One region of the Limosilactobacillus albertensis genome, then DNA from elsewhere that is predicted to be linked to it. Evidence: predicted binding sites of a transcription regulator. Region 1 holds the regulator's gene; the other holds the start of a gene.
What was found. The regulator LexA, encoded in region 1, represses DNA repair genes until DNA is damaged. The targets are predictions, from matches to a motif close to CNAACANNTGTTNG.

Region 1 (7,732 bases):
CAATTAGTGCAACTTATAGTTTGGAATACGGAACTGCTACTCTTCAAATGGAAGCTGACGCGATTAAACCTGGACAACGTGTTTTAGTTGTAGACGATCTTTTAGCTACTGGTGGAACGATCTCGGCAACTATTGATATGGTTGAACAAATGGGTGGCATTGTAGTTGGCTGCGCATTTTTAATCGAATTAAAAGATCTTCATGGTCGTGATAAGATTAAAGATTACGATATGAAAGCATTGATGGAATTTTAATCAGGAGGAGGGGCTGGAAAACTGGCCTTTTTTCTTTTTAAATTTTTAGTTGTATCAGTAAGGACAATGCGAGACAATATCAATATGTAAATAAAAAGGAGTAAGTTAATTTATGATTTTTCTAGTAATAATGGGTGCACTGTTTTTAATTCTTGGTGGGTTTTACCTTGCTAACTCATGGCAACAATACCGTGAATGGAAGAGTGGAACCATTATTGTCGTTTTAAGTATTATTGCGATCGTTTATGGTGCGATCAACCTACCTTATTTCCACCACAATAATTCTACGGCAACTAATCAAAGTAGTTCATCTTCTCGTGTCGCACAATCAAATAGTTTTTCTTCTTTCTCTAATGGCTTTGCTCTTGGCAACTCAAGTGCTAATGAAGCACAACAAGAAAATAAAACGATGGCTGTTTTGCGGCAAATGCAAAAGGGATATTCAAAACTTGGGACTGTTGACTATAATGAAGATAGCAAAACATTCCAAATTACCCCGACAGATGATAATACAGTTGAGGCATTGAAGGCATTAGCACAGGATCCTAGCCAAGCTGAACAAATGGGATGGTCAAACTTAACCAAATCAATTAAAAGCAATTCAGGACAAGTTTCAAAAGCATTAGGGGATGGTTATTCGATAAGCATTATGAACCCCGGTGATTCAAGTAAGGCGCTCTATACTGCTAAAGATGGAAAAACAACCTATGATATTGCGGATCAAAACTAATTTAACGACAGCTAACCAATACAAGTTAGCTGCCTTTTTATTATCAGTGTAAATCCAACATAATAACATGACGATTTAGGTTTTGATAACTGCTTTGCTAAATAGATTAAAAGTAGTGTTATATAATGCAAATTTAAAAATAAAAAAAGCTGATATATCAATATTTTAACAACTATTGAATATCAGCAATTCTTTTCAAAAAGGAGACAAGGGGATTTGAACCCCTGCACGCTTTTACACGCCTAACGGTTTTCGAAACCGTCCTCTTCAGCCACTTGAGTATGTCTCCATATCTATTAACTTTATTATTGTAACAAAAAAATAATAAAGCGTAAAGGAATTCTTAGATAGTAGTGAAAATAGGAAGGTTAGTTTTGCAGAAACAATTTTGAACTGATATGATATCTTAATGTATGATATAACGTTTTAAAAGTTTAATAGGGGATTTTTATGGTAAAGAAATATTATGCAGTCAAAAAAGGACGGCAACCGGGAATTTATCAAAGCTGGGCAGAATGTCAAAGACAGGTTAACGGGTATCCTAATGCTAAATTTAAAGGATTCGCAACGCTTACAGATGCTCAGCAATGGTTAAATGCACAAGAGAAAACTGTGATGCCAATTCAAAAAAGTATAAATGCTTCTGATGCTATCTACATTTATACTGATGGTGGTTCACGCAACCATGGAAATAAATTAGGTCAACACGTTAAAAGTGATGATAAGGCAGCTTGGGCATACTTAATTCAGACTAACGATAAAAATTATACAGGTACTGATGGTGAGCTGGGCGCAACAAATAATAAGATGGAAATAACAGCGTTGGTTCATGCGTTAAAGAAGTTAATAACACTTAATTTACAAAACAAAAAAATTATTGCAATTTTAGATTCACACTATGTTCTTGACCCGATTGTTCAAGGGTGGTTAACTAACTGGCAGCGTTGTGGATGGGTAACCACTAGTGGTAAGCCAGTGGCAAACCAAATGCTGTGGAAAGAGATAGCTCACCTTCTGCCTCAATTTACTGATCTACATTTTGATTGGACTAAGGGACATTCGACTAATGCTGGAAATAATCAGGTTGATGAATTATTAAATCAAACAATGGATAAGTTATAATATTAAATAAATAATCTTAGTAAAAGGATGAGAGAAATGAGAATTGGTATTGATAGAATGGCATTTGCAACGACAAATGAATATGTAGACCTTGTTGAATTAGCAAAGGAGAGGGGTGTAGATCCTAATAAATTTACGATTGGGATTGGCCAAGATCAGCAAGCCGTTGTGCCACCAACGCAGGATATTATTACTTTAGGTGCGGCAGCTGCGCAGAAATTACTAACCCCTGACTTGGCTAAAAATATCTCAACGGTAATTGTTGCTACAGAATCCGGAATTGATAATTCTAAAGCAAGTGCTATTTATATTAAGCAATTACTGGGGCTTAATGATTTCACGCGAACAGTAGAAATGAAAGAAGCATGTTATTCGGCAACGGCCGGCATACAATTTGCCAAGGGATTAGTAGCACTCAATCCTCAAGAAACCGTTCTTGTGATCGCAGCTGATATTGCGCGCTATGGGTTAAATACTCCTGGGGAAGTTACACAAGGCGCTGGGGCAGTAGCAATGTTAATTTCTTCTAATCCTCACCTTTTATCGCTAGAGGATACAACCGTCGCTTATAGTCAGGATATTATGGATTTCTGGCGGCCCCTGTATGCAACAGAAGCATTAGTTGATGGAAAATACTCAACAAATGTTTATATCGATTTCTTCTTGCAGACATTTAACCGTTACCAGCAATTAACTGGACGCGGACTTGAAGATTTTGCAGCACTTACGTTTCATATGCCGTTTACTAAAATGGGTAAAAAGGGTCTTGAAGGGTTGCTGGGTGACCGAAATGATGAAACAGCAAATCATTTACGAGACGAATTAACAGCTAGCCAACTTTTTTCGCGGAAAGTTGGTAACCTGTATACAGGATCCTTATATTTATCGCTGATGTCGCTTCTTCAAAATAGTAAAGATCTAACAGCAGGTAGCCGGATCGGACTGTTCAGTTATGGTTCTGGTGCCGAAGGGGAATTTTACACTGGAATTTTAGAAGAGGGGTATCAGAAATATATGAATGATGTTGCACAAGAATTAGCAAATCGTCAGCAAGTGTCGGTAGCCCAGTATGAAAAAATGTTTAACAGCCAATTAGGAATGAATGATAAAGATATTGAATTTGATGACGCCAATGATCATTCACCTTTTATCTTGAAAGGGCAGAAAAATCATCAGCGTATTTATCAAATCAAATAATATTTTAAACGTAAAAAGCAACTGGAACTTTATGTTATCTCCAGTTGCTTTTTTATAAGTATCTCTAAAAGATATGGTCACGGAATAAGCCGACGACTTTGCCTAAGATCTTAACATTATCTAAGAAGATAGGTTCCATAGTGTCGTTTTCTGGCTGTAGACGAAACCGATCTTTTTCCTTGTAAAATCGTTTGCAGGTTGCTTCATTGTCATCGTTCATTGCAATAACAATCTCGCCATTTTTGGCTGTAGCCTGTTTACGGACAATAACTTGATCACCGTTAAAGATTCCGGCTTTGATCATACTAGTACCGCGAATAGTAAGCATGAAAAGGTCATTGTTATCTTGAATGGTAGGAGGTATCGGAAAAAATTCAGTAGCATTTTCAACTGCCAAAATCGGTTGACCAGCTGTAACTACACCTAGCATTGGAATTTCCTTTTGGGTAGGCTTTACTCCCAAAATATCAAGACCCTTTGGAGTGATTTCTAAGGCTCGTGGTTTAGAAGGGTCTTTTTGCAAGAAACCTTGTTCAATTAAGCGGGAAATATGTCCGTGAACAGTGGATGTAGAAGATAATCCGACAGCACTACAAATCTCGCGGACAGTCGGTGGATATCCGTGATCTTCAACTTGTTTATGGATATAATTTAGTACGGCCATTTGTTTATTTTTCGCTGCCTTTGCCATATTGACACCTCATTATCATTAATTGTGTTAAGCTTATCATAGATGAACGCATATTTCAAACGTACGTTCGTGATTTGCATTATTTTTATAAAATAAGTAAAATCAGTCTTGCTAAGGAGATGATATGATGGCTGAATCTAAAGAACAAGAGGAGCTTTTAAAGCGAATCAATGAGCTTGCTCATAAAAATAAAGAAGAAGGTCTAACCGAAGAAGAAACAAAAGAACGAGAACGTTTGCGAAAGGAATATTTGAAGAATTTCCGAGAAGCAATGCGTAGCAACATTGAAATGATGCGGATCTTTGATAAAGAGGGTAAAGAAGTAACGCCAGAAAAAGTTCGTGAAATTCAACGTAAAAAAGGGCTTCGTGATGATTAAAGACAATTTAGCCTTTTCAAAAATTACTCTTTCGTGTAAGATGGATAGGTAACGAGCAAAGGAGGAAGTAATTGTGGGTATGACGATCATGCTAATGATTCTTGCACTATTAGTCGGTTTAGTTATCGGCTTCTTTGGTGCACGTAAATACATGGAAAACTACCTCCGCAATAATCCACCGATTTCGGAAGAGATGCTGCGGACAATGATGCTTCAAATGGGGCAAAAACCATCAAGTCGTAAATTACATCAAATGATGCAAGCGATGAAAGCACAAGCAAAAAAATCAAATCGTAAATAATATAAAAGGATGTGATTTTTATCACATCCTTTTATTTAGCAAATTAAAATTCATCGTCTTTAGGTTTAGGCGGAACAATATATTTGTATTCGGGATTAATCTGTTTATCGAGCTTGTCAAAGGCGTCTTGCATTTGTTTTTCCAAATCAGCCTGTACCTCAGGAGTAAGTCGCTGCTTACGGTCAATGTAAATTGGGTCGCCAAATGCAATGTGACGTGGCTTGCGAGTAAACAATTGGCTAAACTTTAATGGCCCTTGGTAAACGGCGGGAACTAAAGGAACATTAGCCATTTTTGCAATAACAGTCGCGCCTCCTTTTAGTTTCGATGAATAACGTGATCCGCTCGGGAAAATAATTGTCGATAGATCTGTTTTCCTTAAAATAGTAACTGGTTTTTTGATTGCAGAAGGGCCAGGATTCTTTCGATCAACCGGATAAGCATTAAGCGCTTTTAAGAACCGACTAGCAAGCGGATTTTTAAAGAGCTCTTTTTTAGCCATAAAACTGAATTTTTTAGGCCAAACAGCAAGAGCTAGAAGTACAGGATCCATCCATGTACGGTGAGGAGCAATAATAATATAATTGCCATCTGGAATTTTTTCCCGATTATATATTTGGGGCCGACCGTTAATCAGTGTTAAAAATGGATTAACGATTTTTACAAGGAAAGTATAGAGCATGTTAATCTTCCAATCTATAACAAAATAAAGTTTTCGTTCATCAGTATGACGAAAAAAAGTTAATCTTGCAAGTATAAAAATAATGGAGAAAAGAATGGAAAATAAAAGAATCTTAAAAAAAGATGAAAGAATTGATCAATTATATAGTCAAGATGTACGAATAATACAAAACCCTCATTATTTTGCTTTTTCACTGGATGCAGTATTATTAGCTGATTTTGTTCGCGTGAATCATCGGCAAAAAATAAAAATTGTTGATCTATGTGCTGGCAATGGTGCAATTGGTCTTTTCCTTCATGATAAATTAGGGGGAACCTTTACGGAAGTGGAATTGCAACCCCAAATTGCTGATATGGCAAGCCGGTCAATCGCATTAAATAACTTACAAGATCGTTACACAGTTGTTAATGATGACATTGCTAATATTAATGAATACGTTCCAAAAGATTCAGTTGATATTGTTCTCTGCAACCCTCCCTATTTTCCGGTTACAGCTCAAAGTCAAAAAAATCCTAATAAAGCGTTGGCAATTGCGCGTCATGAAATAGCTACTAATTTAACAACGGTTATTCAAAAGATGAGCGGGTTATTAAAGATGAACGGACATGGCTATCTTGTTCACCGTCCGGATCGTTTAGGCGAAATTCTTCAAGTTTGTCAGAAAAATCGATTGGCGCCTAAAAGAGTACAATTTATTTATCCTAAACCGGATCGAGATGCTAATATTTTATTACTTGAGCTGATTAAAGATGGGAAGCCGGGAGGAATGAAAATTGTCCCGCCGTTGATCGTTCATGGAAGTGATGGTAGTTATACTACTGCAGTTCAGGAGCTATTATATGGCAAGTGAGAATTACTATATTTACGTCCTTTACTGTGCTGATAATACCCTTTACTGCGGATTTACTAATAATGTTGAACGCCGTGTTCATGCACACCAAGTTTATCAGGGAGCAAAGTATACGCGTGTTAAGAAACGGCATCCGCTAAAACTTATTTATTCAGAGGAATTCACATCAAAACATGATGCTTTAAGTGCTGAATACCATTTCAAGCATCAAACGCGACGCCAAAAAGAAAATTACCTAAAAGAACATGGCGTTGATTTATTAAATTTACGGAGGAATTGATATGAAAATTTATGTATATGGTGTATACCGCGATGAAGTACCTTATATTAAGGAGTGGCAGGATGAGCATCCAAAAGTTACTGTTGAAACAACAACAGAACTTTTGAATGAAAAGAGTGTTCAACTTGCTAAAGGAAGCGATGGGGTTGTTGTTTTTCAGCAAAAACCTTATCCAGACGAAGCGTTACGGCAATTAGCTTTAAATGGAATTACCAAAATGTCCTTACGAAATGTTGGAGTAGACAATATTAACCACCAGTTGGCAACTGAACTGGGTTTTCAAATTACAAACGTTCCCGTTTATTCACCGGCTGCAATTGCGGAATTTTCAGTTACCCAAGCGCTTAACCTTTTACGCCGAACAAAGGAATTTTACCTAAAACTAGCTAAGGGAGACTATAATTGGGCGCCGCATATTGCTAAAGAAATGAATAAACAAGTAGTAGGGATTGTTGGAACTGGTAATATCGGATCGACTGCTGCCAAAATTTTTGCTGGTTTTGGCGCGAAGGTAATCGCATATAGCCGTCACAAAAATAAAGAACTAGACGGAATTGTCGAATATGTTAGCTTAGAAGAATTATATAAACGTGCAACTATTATCTCGCTATACTTACCTCATGTTCCTGCAACTGATAAGATGCTTAATAAAGAGACCTTCTCAATGATGCGCGATGGAGTTTTGCTTATTAATACAGCAAGAGGGCCGTTGGTAGATGAAGAGGCGTTAATTGCGGCATTAGACAGTGGTAAAGTTGGGGGAGCGGCTTTAGATGTGATGACTGGAGAAACTAAGATCTTTAATCAGCAAATTGACGAACAGAGTGTTGATTATAATGAATTTAAGAATTTAGTTAAACGGCCAAATGTTTTAATCACACCGCATATTGCATTTTATACTGACCAGGCCATTAAAAACATGGTTAAAATGAGCCTATCTGCTAATCTGGATTTAATTACAACTGGAACATCTGATAAGTTGGTTAAATTTTAAAATAAGTTAGTGAAAAAGCTTGTCAGGTAGTAAGCTTTTTTGTATACTATATTTCGGTGTTACACGCCAATTTCACACCCAGAACGATGGTGGTGAGGGTGCTTTATTTAAGTCCCATTGCCAGGAGAAGACTGGGGAGGAAAAACAATTTGGAGGTATATTATGTCTGTTGTATCTATGAAGCAATTGCTTGAAGCCGGTGTCCACTTTGGTCACCAAACTCGTCGTTGGAACCCTAAGATGGAAGAATAC
Region 2 (7,732 bases), on a different contig from region 1:
TCCGGCCATAAATGTTTTCAATATATACATAAAGCCCACCGGTATATGGCATCTGCGCTCCGATTTCGGCAACAGTTAGTCCACCAGTCAAGGTAATAATTCCCCCGAAAACCCAAGCAGCGATTGCAAGAGTCGATGTTCCAGCACTATCAAGAACAGAGCCTTGCTTAAAGAATATTCCCGACCCAATAATGGTCCCCACTACAATTGAAATGGCAGACCAAAATCCAAGCGCCCTTTTTAATTCATCCGCTGGTTGTTGATTCATCATCATTCCTCCATTCTTAATATTAGGCAAAATAAAAAACCCGGAACTTCATCTATTAATACACTTCGGACATGCCAAATGATTAATAGAGAACCCGAGTTTGTTTAACACCTATTGATTGGGTACACCAAAATCACTCAGCCTTAATAGAGTTAGAGGCTGAGGAGGAAGAAAGTTGTTGATTTTGTTTATTAAATCGTAACATTATATTTCCCTCATTTCGTGTACTTTGATTTTTATTAGAATACCATTAGAACTTTTTGATTGCAACTACTTTTTTATTTTTTCTTCTTAGTTGCTCGCTCTTCTGCCCATTTTTGATCACGGTCCAGCATCTCTTTTAGGTACTTACCAGTATAGCTGCCCTTTACTTCAGCTACCTGTTCAGGAGTTCCGGTCGCCACAATATTGCCACCATTAGCTCCTCCCTCTGGGCCAAGATCAATTAACCAGTCTGCTGACTTTACAACATCCAAATCGTGTTCAATCACCAAAACAGTATTTCCAGCATCAACTAACCGCTGGAGGACAGCTAATAGGCGTTTAATATCATCCATGTGTAATCCTGTTGTCGGCTCATCTAAGATATAGAAGCTCTTACCATGAGACTGACGATGAAGTTCAGCGGCTAGTTTCATCCGCTGCGCTTCACCACCCGAAAGCGTTGTTGCTGGTTGTCCAAGATGAACATAACCAAGACCGACATCTTCAATGGTTTGCAACTTGCGCTTGATTTTAGGAATTGCATTAAAAAATTCAAGCGCCTCAGAGACAGTCATATTAAGGACTTCCGCAATATTCTTACCTTTGTATTCAACTTCAAGGGTTTCTGAATTATACCGCGTACCATGACAAACTTCACACGGTACATATACGTCTGGTAAGAAGTTCATCTCAATCTTAAGGATTCCATCACCATGACATGCCTCACAGCGACCGCCTTTTACATTAAAACTGAACCTTCCCTTTGTATAACCACGCATTTTGGCCTGGTTAGTTTGCGCAAATAATTCGCGAATATCATCAAATACACCAGTATAAGTAGCCGGATTACTTCGTGGAGTCCGCCCGATTGGGGATTGGTCAATATTAATAACCTTTTCAATATTTTCAACCCCGCTGATTGACTTATACTTACCGGGTTTAGCAGAATTATTGTTTAACTTTTGGGCTAATACCCGTTTTAAAATTATGTTTACTAACGTTGATTTTCCAGAGCCAGAAACTCCTGTCACACAAATAAATTCGCCAAGCGGGAAATCAACCGTAATATTCTTTAGATTATTTATAGCTGCTCCCTTTATAGTAATTTTTTTACCATTACCAGTTCGGCGTTCTTGCGGTACCGGAATAAATTTTTTACCAGACAGATATTGACCAGTCAAGGACTTCCGTGAACGCATAATTTGCTTAGGAGTTCCGGCTGCCATTACCTGCCCGCCATTTTCGCCGGCTCCTGGTCCAATATCAATAATATAGTCAGCCGCCCGCATTGTATCTTCATCATGTTCAACCACAATCAGTGTGTTACCAAGATCCCGCATCGATTTTAGAGATGCAATAAGCCGGTCATTGTCACGCTGATGAAGACCGATTGATGGCTCATCTAAAACATACATTACGCCAGATAAATTTGAACCGATTTGAGTGGCTAACCGAATTCGCTGAGCCTCCCCACCAGAAAGAGTTCTTGCAGAGCGGCTAAGTGTCAGGTATTCAACTCCCACATTCTTCATGAAGGTAAGACGGTCGATAATTTCTTTCAGAATTGGCTGGGCAATCTTAGCGTTTTGGTCGGAAAGTTTAACATTCTTAAAGAATTCAAGCGATTCACTAATCGGCAAATCAGAAACTTCTCCAATATTTTGACCATCGATCTTAACTGCTAGTGCCCGCTGATTTAACCGATAACCGTGGCAAAGCGGACAAGGCAGTTCTGTCATGTATTTCCTCATCTGTTCTCTTGTAAAGTCAGAATTAGTTTCCCGGTAACGACGGCTAATGTTGTTAATAACCCCTTCAAACGGAACGTCAACATCCCTAATCCCGCCAAAGTCATTTTCATAATGGAAGTGGAATGTGGTGTCACCGTTACCATATAGGACTTGCTGCTGTTGTTTTTTAGGCAGCTTATTGAATGGGGTATCCATATCAATGCCAACCGATTTACAGAATTGTTCAAGCAATTGCGGGTAATATTGAGAAGAGATTGGGTTCCACGGCACAATTGCCCCTTCTTTTAAGGTCTTTGTTGGATCAGGCACTACCAAATCAATATCTACTTCTAACTTTAACCCTAACCCTTCACATTCCGGGCAAGCGCCAGTTGGGGCATTGAACGAAAATAACCGGGGTTCCAATTCGCCAACCGTAAAACCACAAATTGGACACGCGTATTGTTCAGAAAATGGGATCGGGTCTCCGCCAATTACATCAGCAATCGCATATCCATTGCTTAATCGCAATGCTGCTTCAAACGAATCAAATAACCGCGAACGAACACCTTCCTTGATAATAATCCGATCAATTACCACATTAACTGTGTGTTTTTTATTTTTATCTAGTTCTGGGACTGAATCAAGGTCGTAGGTTTCGCCATCAACTTGGACTCGAACAAATCCTTCTCGTTTAATCGTTTCAAAAACTTTCTTCTGTGTTCCTTTTTTATCCCGCACAACAGGTGAAAGAATCTGTAAACGAGTTCGTTCAGGCAACTCAAGCACCCTATCCACCATCTGTTCCGGTGACTGACTAGTAATAGGGATATTATCATTAGGACAAATCGGCGTTCCTACTCGTGCCCACAATAACCGTAAAAAGTCATTAATTTCGGTTACTGTTCCAACAGTTGAGCGCGGGTTATGCGACGTTGTTTTTTGGTCAATCGAGATAGCAGGAGATAGCCCATCAATCGAATCAACATCCGGTTTGTCCATCTGTCCCAAAAACTGGCGGGCATATGCGGACAAACTCTCAACATATCGCCGCTGTCCTTCAGCATATAAAGTATCAAAAGCTAAGGAACTTTTACCTGATCCAGACAGCCCGGTAACAACTACTAATTTATTTTTGGGAATCGTTATATCAATATTTTTTAGGTTATGTGCCCGTGCGCCATGAATTACAATCTTATCATTTGCCACGAATTAATCCCTCCTTATTTCTTTAATTTTGTTTTTAACTCCATAATCGTATCCCGCAGTGTTGCCGCTTGCTCAAAGTCAAGCCGTTTAGCCGCAGACCGCATTTGTTCGGTTAATTCATCCAGCATCTTGCTTTGCGCTTCTTTATCCAGCATTGCAAAGTCCTTATCGGTAAATTCAGCGCTATTATCTGTTTCCGTTTCATCAGTTACTTTCTTAGTAACCGTAATTGCTTCTTGAATTGGCTTAATAATTGTACGCGGTGTAATGTGATGCTCTTCATTATATTTCATCTGAATCGTCCGCCGCCGCTTAGTTTCATCAATCGCTTTTTGCATCGAATCAGTGATAGTATCGGCATACATAATTACGGCCCCATTTTCGTTACGAGCCGCCCGCCCTATCGTCTGAATAAGTGAGCGTTCATTTCGTAAGAACCCTTCCTTATCCGCGTCAAGAATTGCAACTAACGATACTTCAGGTACATCTAGTCCTTCCCGCAAAAGATTAATTCCAACAAGCACGTCAAATTTTCCAAGACGGAGGTCACGAATTATTTGGGTCCGCTCAAGGGTCTTAATATCACTATGAAGGTATTTAACTTTTAAGCCCATATCCTTCAAATAATCCGTCAAATCTTCTGACATCTTCTTGGTTAATGTTGTGACAAAGACCCGTTCATTCTTTTCAATCCGTTTATTAATTTCACCAACCAAGTCATCAATTTGTCCCATAACCGGGCGTACTTCTACAGTTGGATCAAGCAAGCCTGTCGGTCGAATAATCTGTTGAGCAACATGATCAGTCTGTTCCATTTCATATGGACCGGGAGTTGCCGACATATATACAACTTGATTAACATGCTTTTCAAATTCCGGTAATTTTAAAGGCCGATTATCAAGGGCACTCGGTAGACGGAACCCATAATCAATTAACATTTGTTTTCGCGCACGGTCCCCATTATACATTCCGCGCACTTGGGGCATTGTTTGGTGAGACTCGTCAACCACTAGCAAAAAATCTTTGGGGAAGAAATCCAGCAAGGTATAAGGCGGTTCTCCCGGCTTACGGCCGTCCATATACCGGGAATAATTCTCAATCCCATTGGTGTAGCCCATCTCGCGCATCATTTCAATGTCATAAGTTGTCCGTTGTTGAATCCGCTCAGCTTCCAGTAGTTTCCCTTTATCCGTAAACTTTTTAACCTGTTTTTTCATGTCGGCTTCAATTTGCGGCAATGCTCTATCCATTACCTCTTCATTGGTCATAAAGTGTGTTGCCGGGAAGATCGAAACATGGTCACGATCGCCAATCACTTCTCCGGTAAGGGCATCTACTTCACGAATCCGGTCAATTTCATCACCAAAAAATTCGATCCTCAGTGCCCGCTCATCACGTGACGCTGGGAAAATCTCCACAACATCGCCGCGAACACGGAACCTTCCCCGCTGGAAGTCAATATCATTACGGTCAAACTGAATATTAACAAGGTCTGTTAAAAGTCGGTCACGTTCAATCTCCTGACCAACCCGCAATGAAAGAACACTGTTTTGATATTCTCGCGGATCACCCAAACCAAAGATGCTTGAAACCGAAGCAACAACAATCACATCATTACGTTCCAGTAAAGATGTAGTGGCAGAGTGTCGCAGCTTATCAATCTCATCATTAATCGAAGCATCCTTTTCAATATATGTATCACTCGAAGGAACATATGCTTCTGGCTGATAGTAGTCGTAGTACGAAACAAAATATTCAACCGCGTTATGGGGGAAGAACTTCTTCATTTCTCCATAAAGCTGTCCCGCTAGCGTCTTGTTATGTGAAAGAATCAACGTGGGCTTATTAACATTAGCAATAACATTTGAAATCGTAAACGTTTTTCCTGTTCCAGTCGCTCCTAACAAGATTTGAGCTTTTTCGCCATCCTCTATTCCTTTTGTCAGTTGGCTAATCGCTTGGGGCTGATCACCAGTTGGCTGATAGTCTGATACTAATTCAAATTTTTTATCTGGTTGCCGGTAAATCACAAAAAAGTTCCTCCTTTACACTAGACTTAAGCAAAAGAAAGTGGAATCGCGAGCCTTAAAGTCACCGCGTCCCACTTATAATTATTTATCTATTATTTACTGATATTAGTTTATCACCCAAACATGTATTCGTCTATAAATTACTACAAAAAAGGAAGTGGAAAATAACCTCCTCCGTAAAGCGATTATTTCCCACTTAATGTATCAATTTAATATTTATCCGCGACGTGCATATCCAAAGTAGAATTGTAAACCTGCGGCAATGACGTTAATCCAATTTAAGCAAATAAACCACGGGACAATGCCGTCATTTCCAAAATGAGTTACACCATAAAATACGGTAAATCCGCCAATAATTGCAATTAGATTCAACCAAGCACAGATTCGCCGCATTACAATATCCCTTGGCCGACTTAACTCCCAAAAAATATCGACTACTAACCATAATACCAAGATTGCAAACGTACCCGTAAACATACTAGGTGTCATTTTTGCCGCCTCCTTTTACTTTGATAACTTTTACCTTCTACTTCTATTATAAGAAAGCGTTTGCAAAAATCAACTAGTAAGCAAAAACAGGCAGTTTTAATCACTTATTGCTGAATAATTTGGGTAGTTACAATTGCTAACTGGTTCTTAGCGTTACCATCAGCATTATCTTTCAATAACTCGGGCAAAATCTTTTTAAGAAAATATTGCACGCTTGCCATATCCCGAAAGTCCATGATTGCGGTCAAACTCGATTTGTAAATATCCATGTAAACCGGCTCTGGATTTCCCTTTTGAATTTCACCAAATGACTCGTACATTAAATCAATTTTATCGGCAACCGCTAAAATTTTTCCTTCTAACGTGTCATCTTTTCCCTCTGCAAATCGTCGTTCATAAGCCTCACGAAATTCTGCCGGTATTTCAGATTGAATAAAGTTTTCTGTTAAAGACTTATCAACACGTGCAAGCATTGACCGTAATTCTGGTGTCGCATATTTTACCGGTGTTTTAATATCACCAATAAAACGTTCTGTGTAATCATGATTAAGGGCCTTTTCATATAGGGAACGCCAATCAATTTCATTTCCTGCCTGCTCTTCAATATCACCAAGCATTTGTGCTGCTTGAGTTACCTTAAATGAATGGGCAGCCACGTTATGCTCCTCAAACTTAAAATATCCAGGAGCCCGATTGATCATTTCAAGATCACTTAAACTTTTTAAATATTCATGCATTCCCATGACGAATTCCTCCCAAAATAGTTAATTTTTACAATCATACATTTTTTTGCCAAAAATTCAAGAAATATTAAAAAAAGACCGAGAAAATATTTTCCCCAGTCTTCTTCAACTACTTAATTATTCTTCAGCAAATTCTTGTAAGGCTTTTTCAAAATCGGCTAACTTAGCATTTGCTTTTTCTAAAGTATCAGCACTTGTACCAATGTAGAACTTAAGCTTTGGTTCCGTTCCTGATGGGCGAATAGCAATCCAAGTATCATCATCAAGCACGTAACGTAATACATTTGATTCAGGAATACCTAGTTCACTTACTTTGCCATCAGCAGTTATCTTAGTGCCCTTAGAAAAGTCTTCGGTAACTGCTACTTGGTGCCCCGCAAAATGAGTTGGCGCCTCTTCACGGAATTTCTTCATTAAGCCCTTGATCTTATCCGGACCATCAACACCAGCATAAGTATTAGAAATAGTCTTTTCACGGAAGTATCCATACTTCTTAAATAATTCTTGCAAGCCATCATAAAGTGTCATATTACGGCTACGGTAATAAGCTGCAACTTCAGCAAGCAAGGTCAAAGATTGGATAGCATCCTTGTCACGGACGAATGGCTTAATAAGGTAGCCATAACTTTCTTCAAAACCAAACATGAAAGTATGATCAACTTTGCCAGTTTCATATTGATGAATCTGATCAGCAATCCACTTAAAACCAGTTAAAACATTAATCATATCAACGCCATAACTTTCCGCAATCTTAGCAGCAAAGTTAGTAGAAACAATTGACTTTACAGCAGCAGCATTATCTGGCAAAGTCCCAGCTTGTTTGTGAGCTTCTAAAATATAAGCAAGCATAATTGAAGCAATCTGATTTCCAGTAAGCAATTGATATTCGCCATCAGGTTGTCGAACAGCACAACCAAGACGGTCTGCATCTGGGTCTGTGGCAATTAATACGTCTGCTCCGACTTTCTTTCCAAGGGCAATTGAACGAACAAACGCCTCTGGAAATTCTGGATTAGGGTGTTCCAAGCCAGGAAAGTCACCATTTGGCTGACCCTCAGT

Region 2: uvrB (excinuclease ABC subunit UvrB) is a predicted target of LexA. The motif match lies at 5,560-5,573, and genes of this name have one in related genera.

Annotation. Positions count from the first base shown of each region.
Region 1 covers NZ_JACIVD010000062.1:83,361-91,092, forward strand. The annotation lists gene H5S41_RS05885 (adenine phosphoribosyltransferase) at 1-254, shown strand, start outside; gene H5S41_RS05890 (DUF308 domain-containing protein) at 367-984, shown strand; tRNA gene H5S41_RS05895 (tRNA-Ser) at 1,186-1,273, opposite strand; gene H5S41_RS05900 (ribonuclease H family protein) at 1,435-2,106, shown strand; gene H5S41_RS05905 (hydroxymethylglutaryl-CoA synthase) at 2,143-3,303, shown strand; gene lexA (transcriptional repressor LexA) at 3,368-3,994, opposite strand; gene H5S41_RS05915 (DUF896 domain-containing protein) at 4,122-4,373, shown strand; gene H5S41_RS05920 (YneF family protein) at 4,447-4,674, shown strand; gene H5S41_RS05925 (lysophospholipid acyltransferase family protein) at 4,718-5,356, opposite strand; gene H5S41_RS05930 (tRNA1(Val) (adenine(37)-N6)-methyltransferase) at 5,451-6,206, shown strand; gene H5S41_RS05935 (GIY-YIG nuclease family protein) at 6,196-6,486, shown strand; gene H5S41_RS05940 (D-2-hydroxyacid dehydrogenase) at 6,488-7,480, shown strand; gene rpsB (30S ribosomal protein S2) at 7,643-7,732, shown strand, end outside.
Region 2 covers NZ_JACIVD010000044.1:55,521-63,252, reverse strand. The annotation lists gene H5S41_RS01045 (APC family permease) at 1-268, opposite strand, end outside; gene uvrA (excinuclease ABC subunit UvrA) at 547-3,411, opposite strand; gene uvrB (excinuclease ABC subunit UvrB) at 3,426-5,441, opposite strand; gene H5S41_RS01030 (hypothetical protein) at 5,658-5,930, opposite strand; gene H5S41_RS01025 (HD domain-containing protein) at 6,035-6,673, opposite strand; gene H5S41_RS01020 (phospho-sugar mutase) at 6,791-7,732, opposite strand, start outside.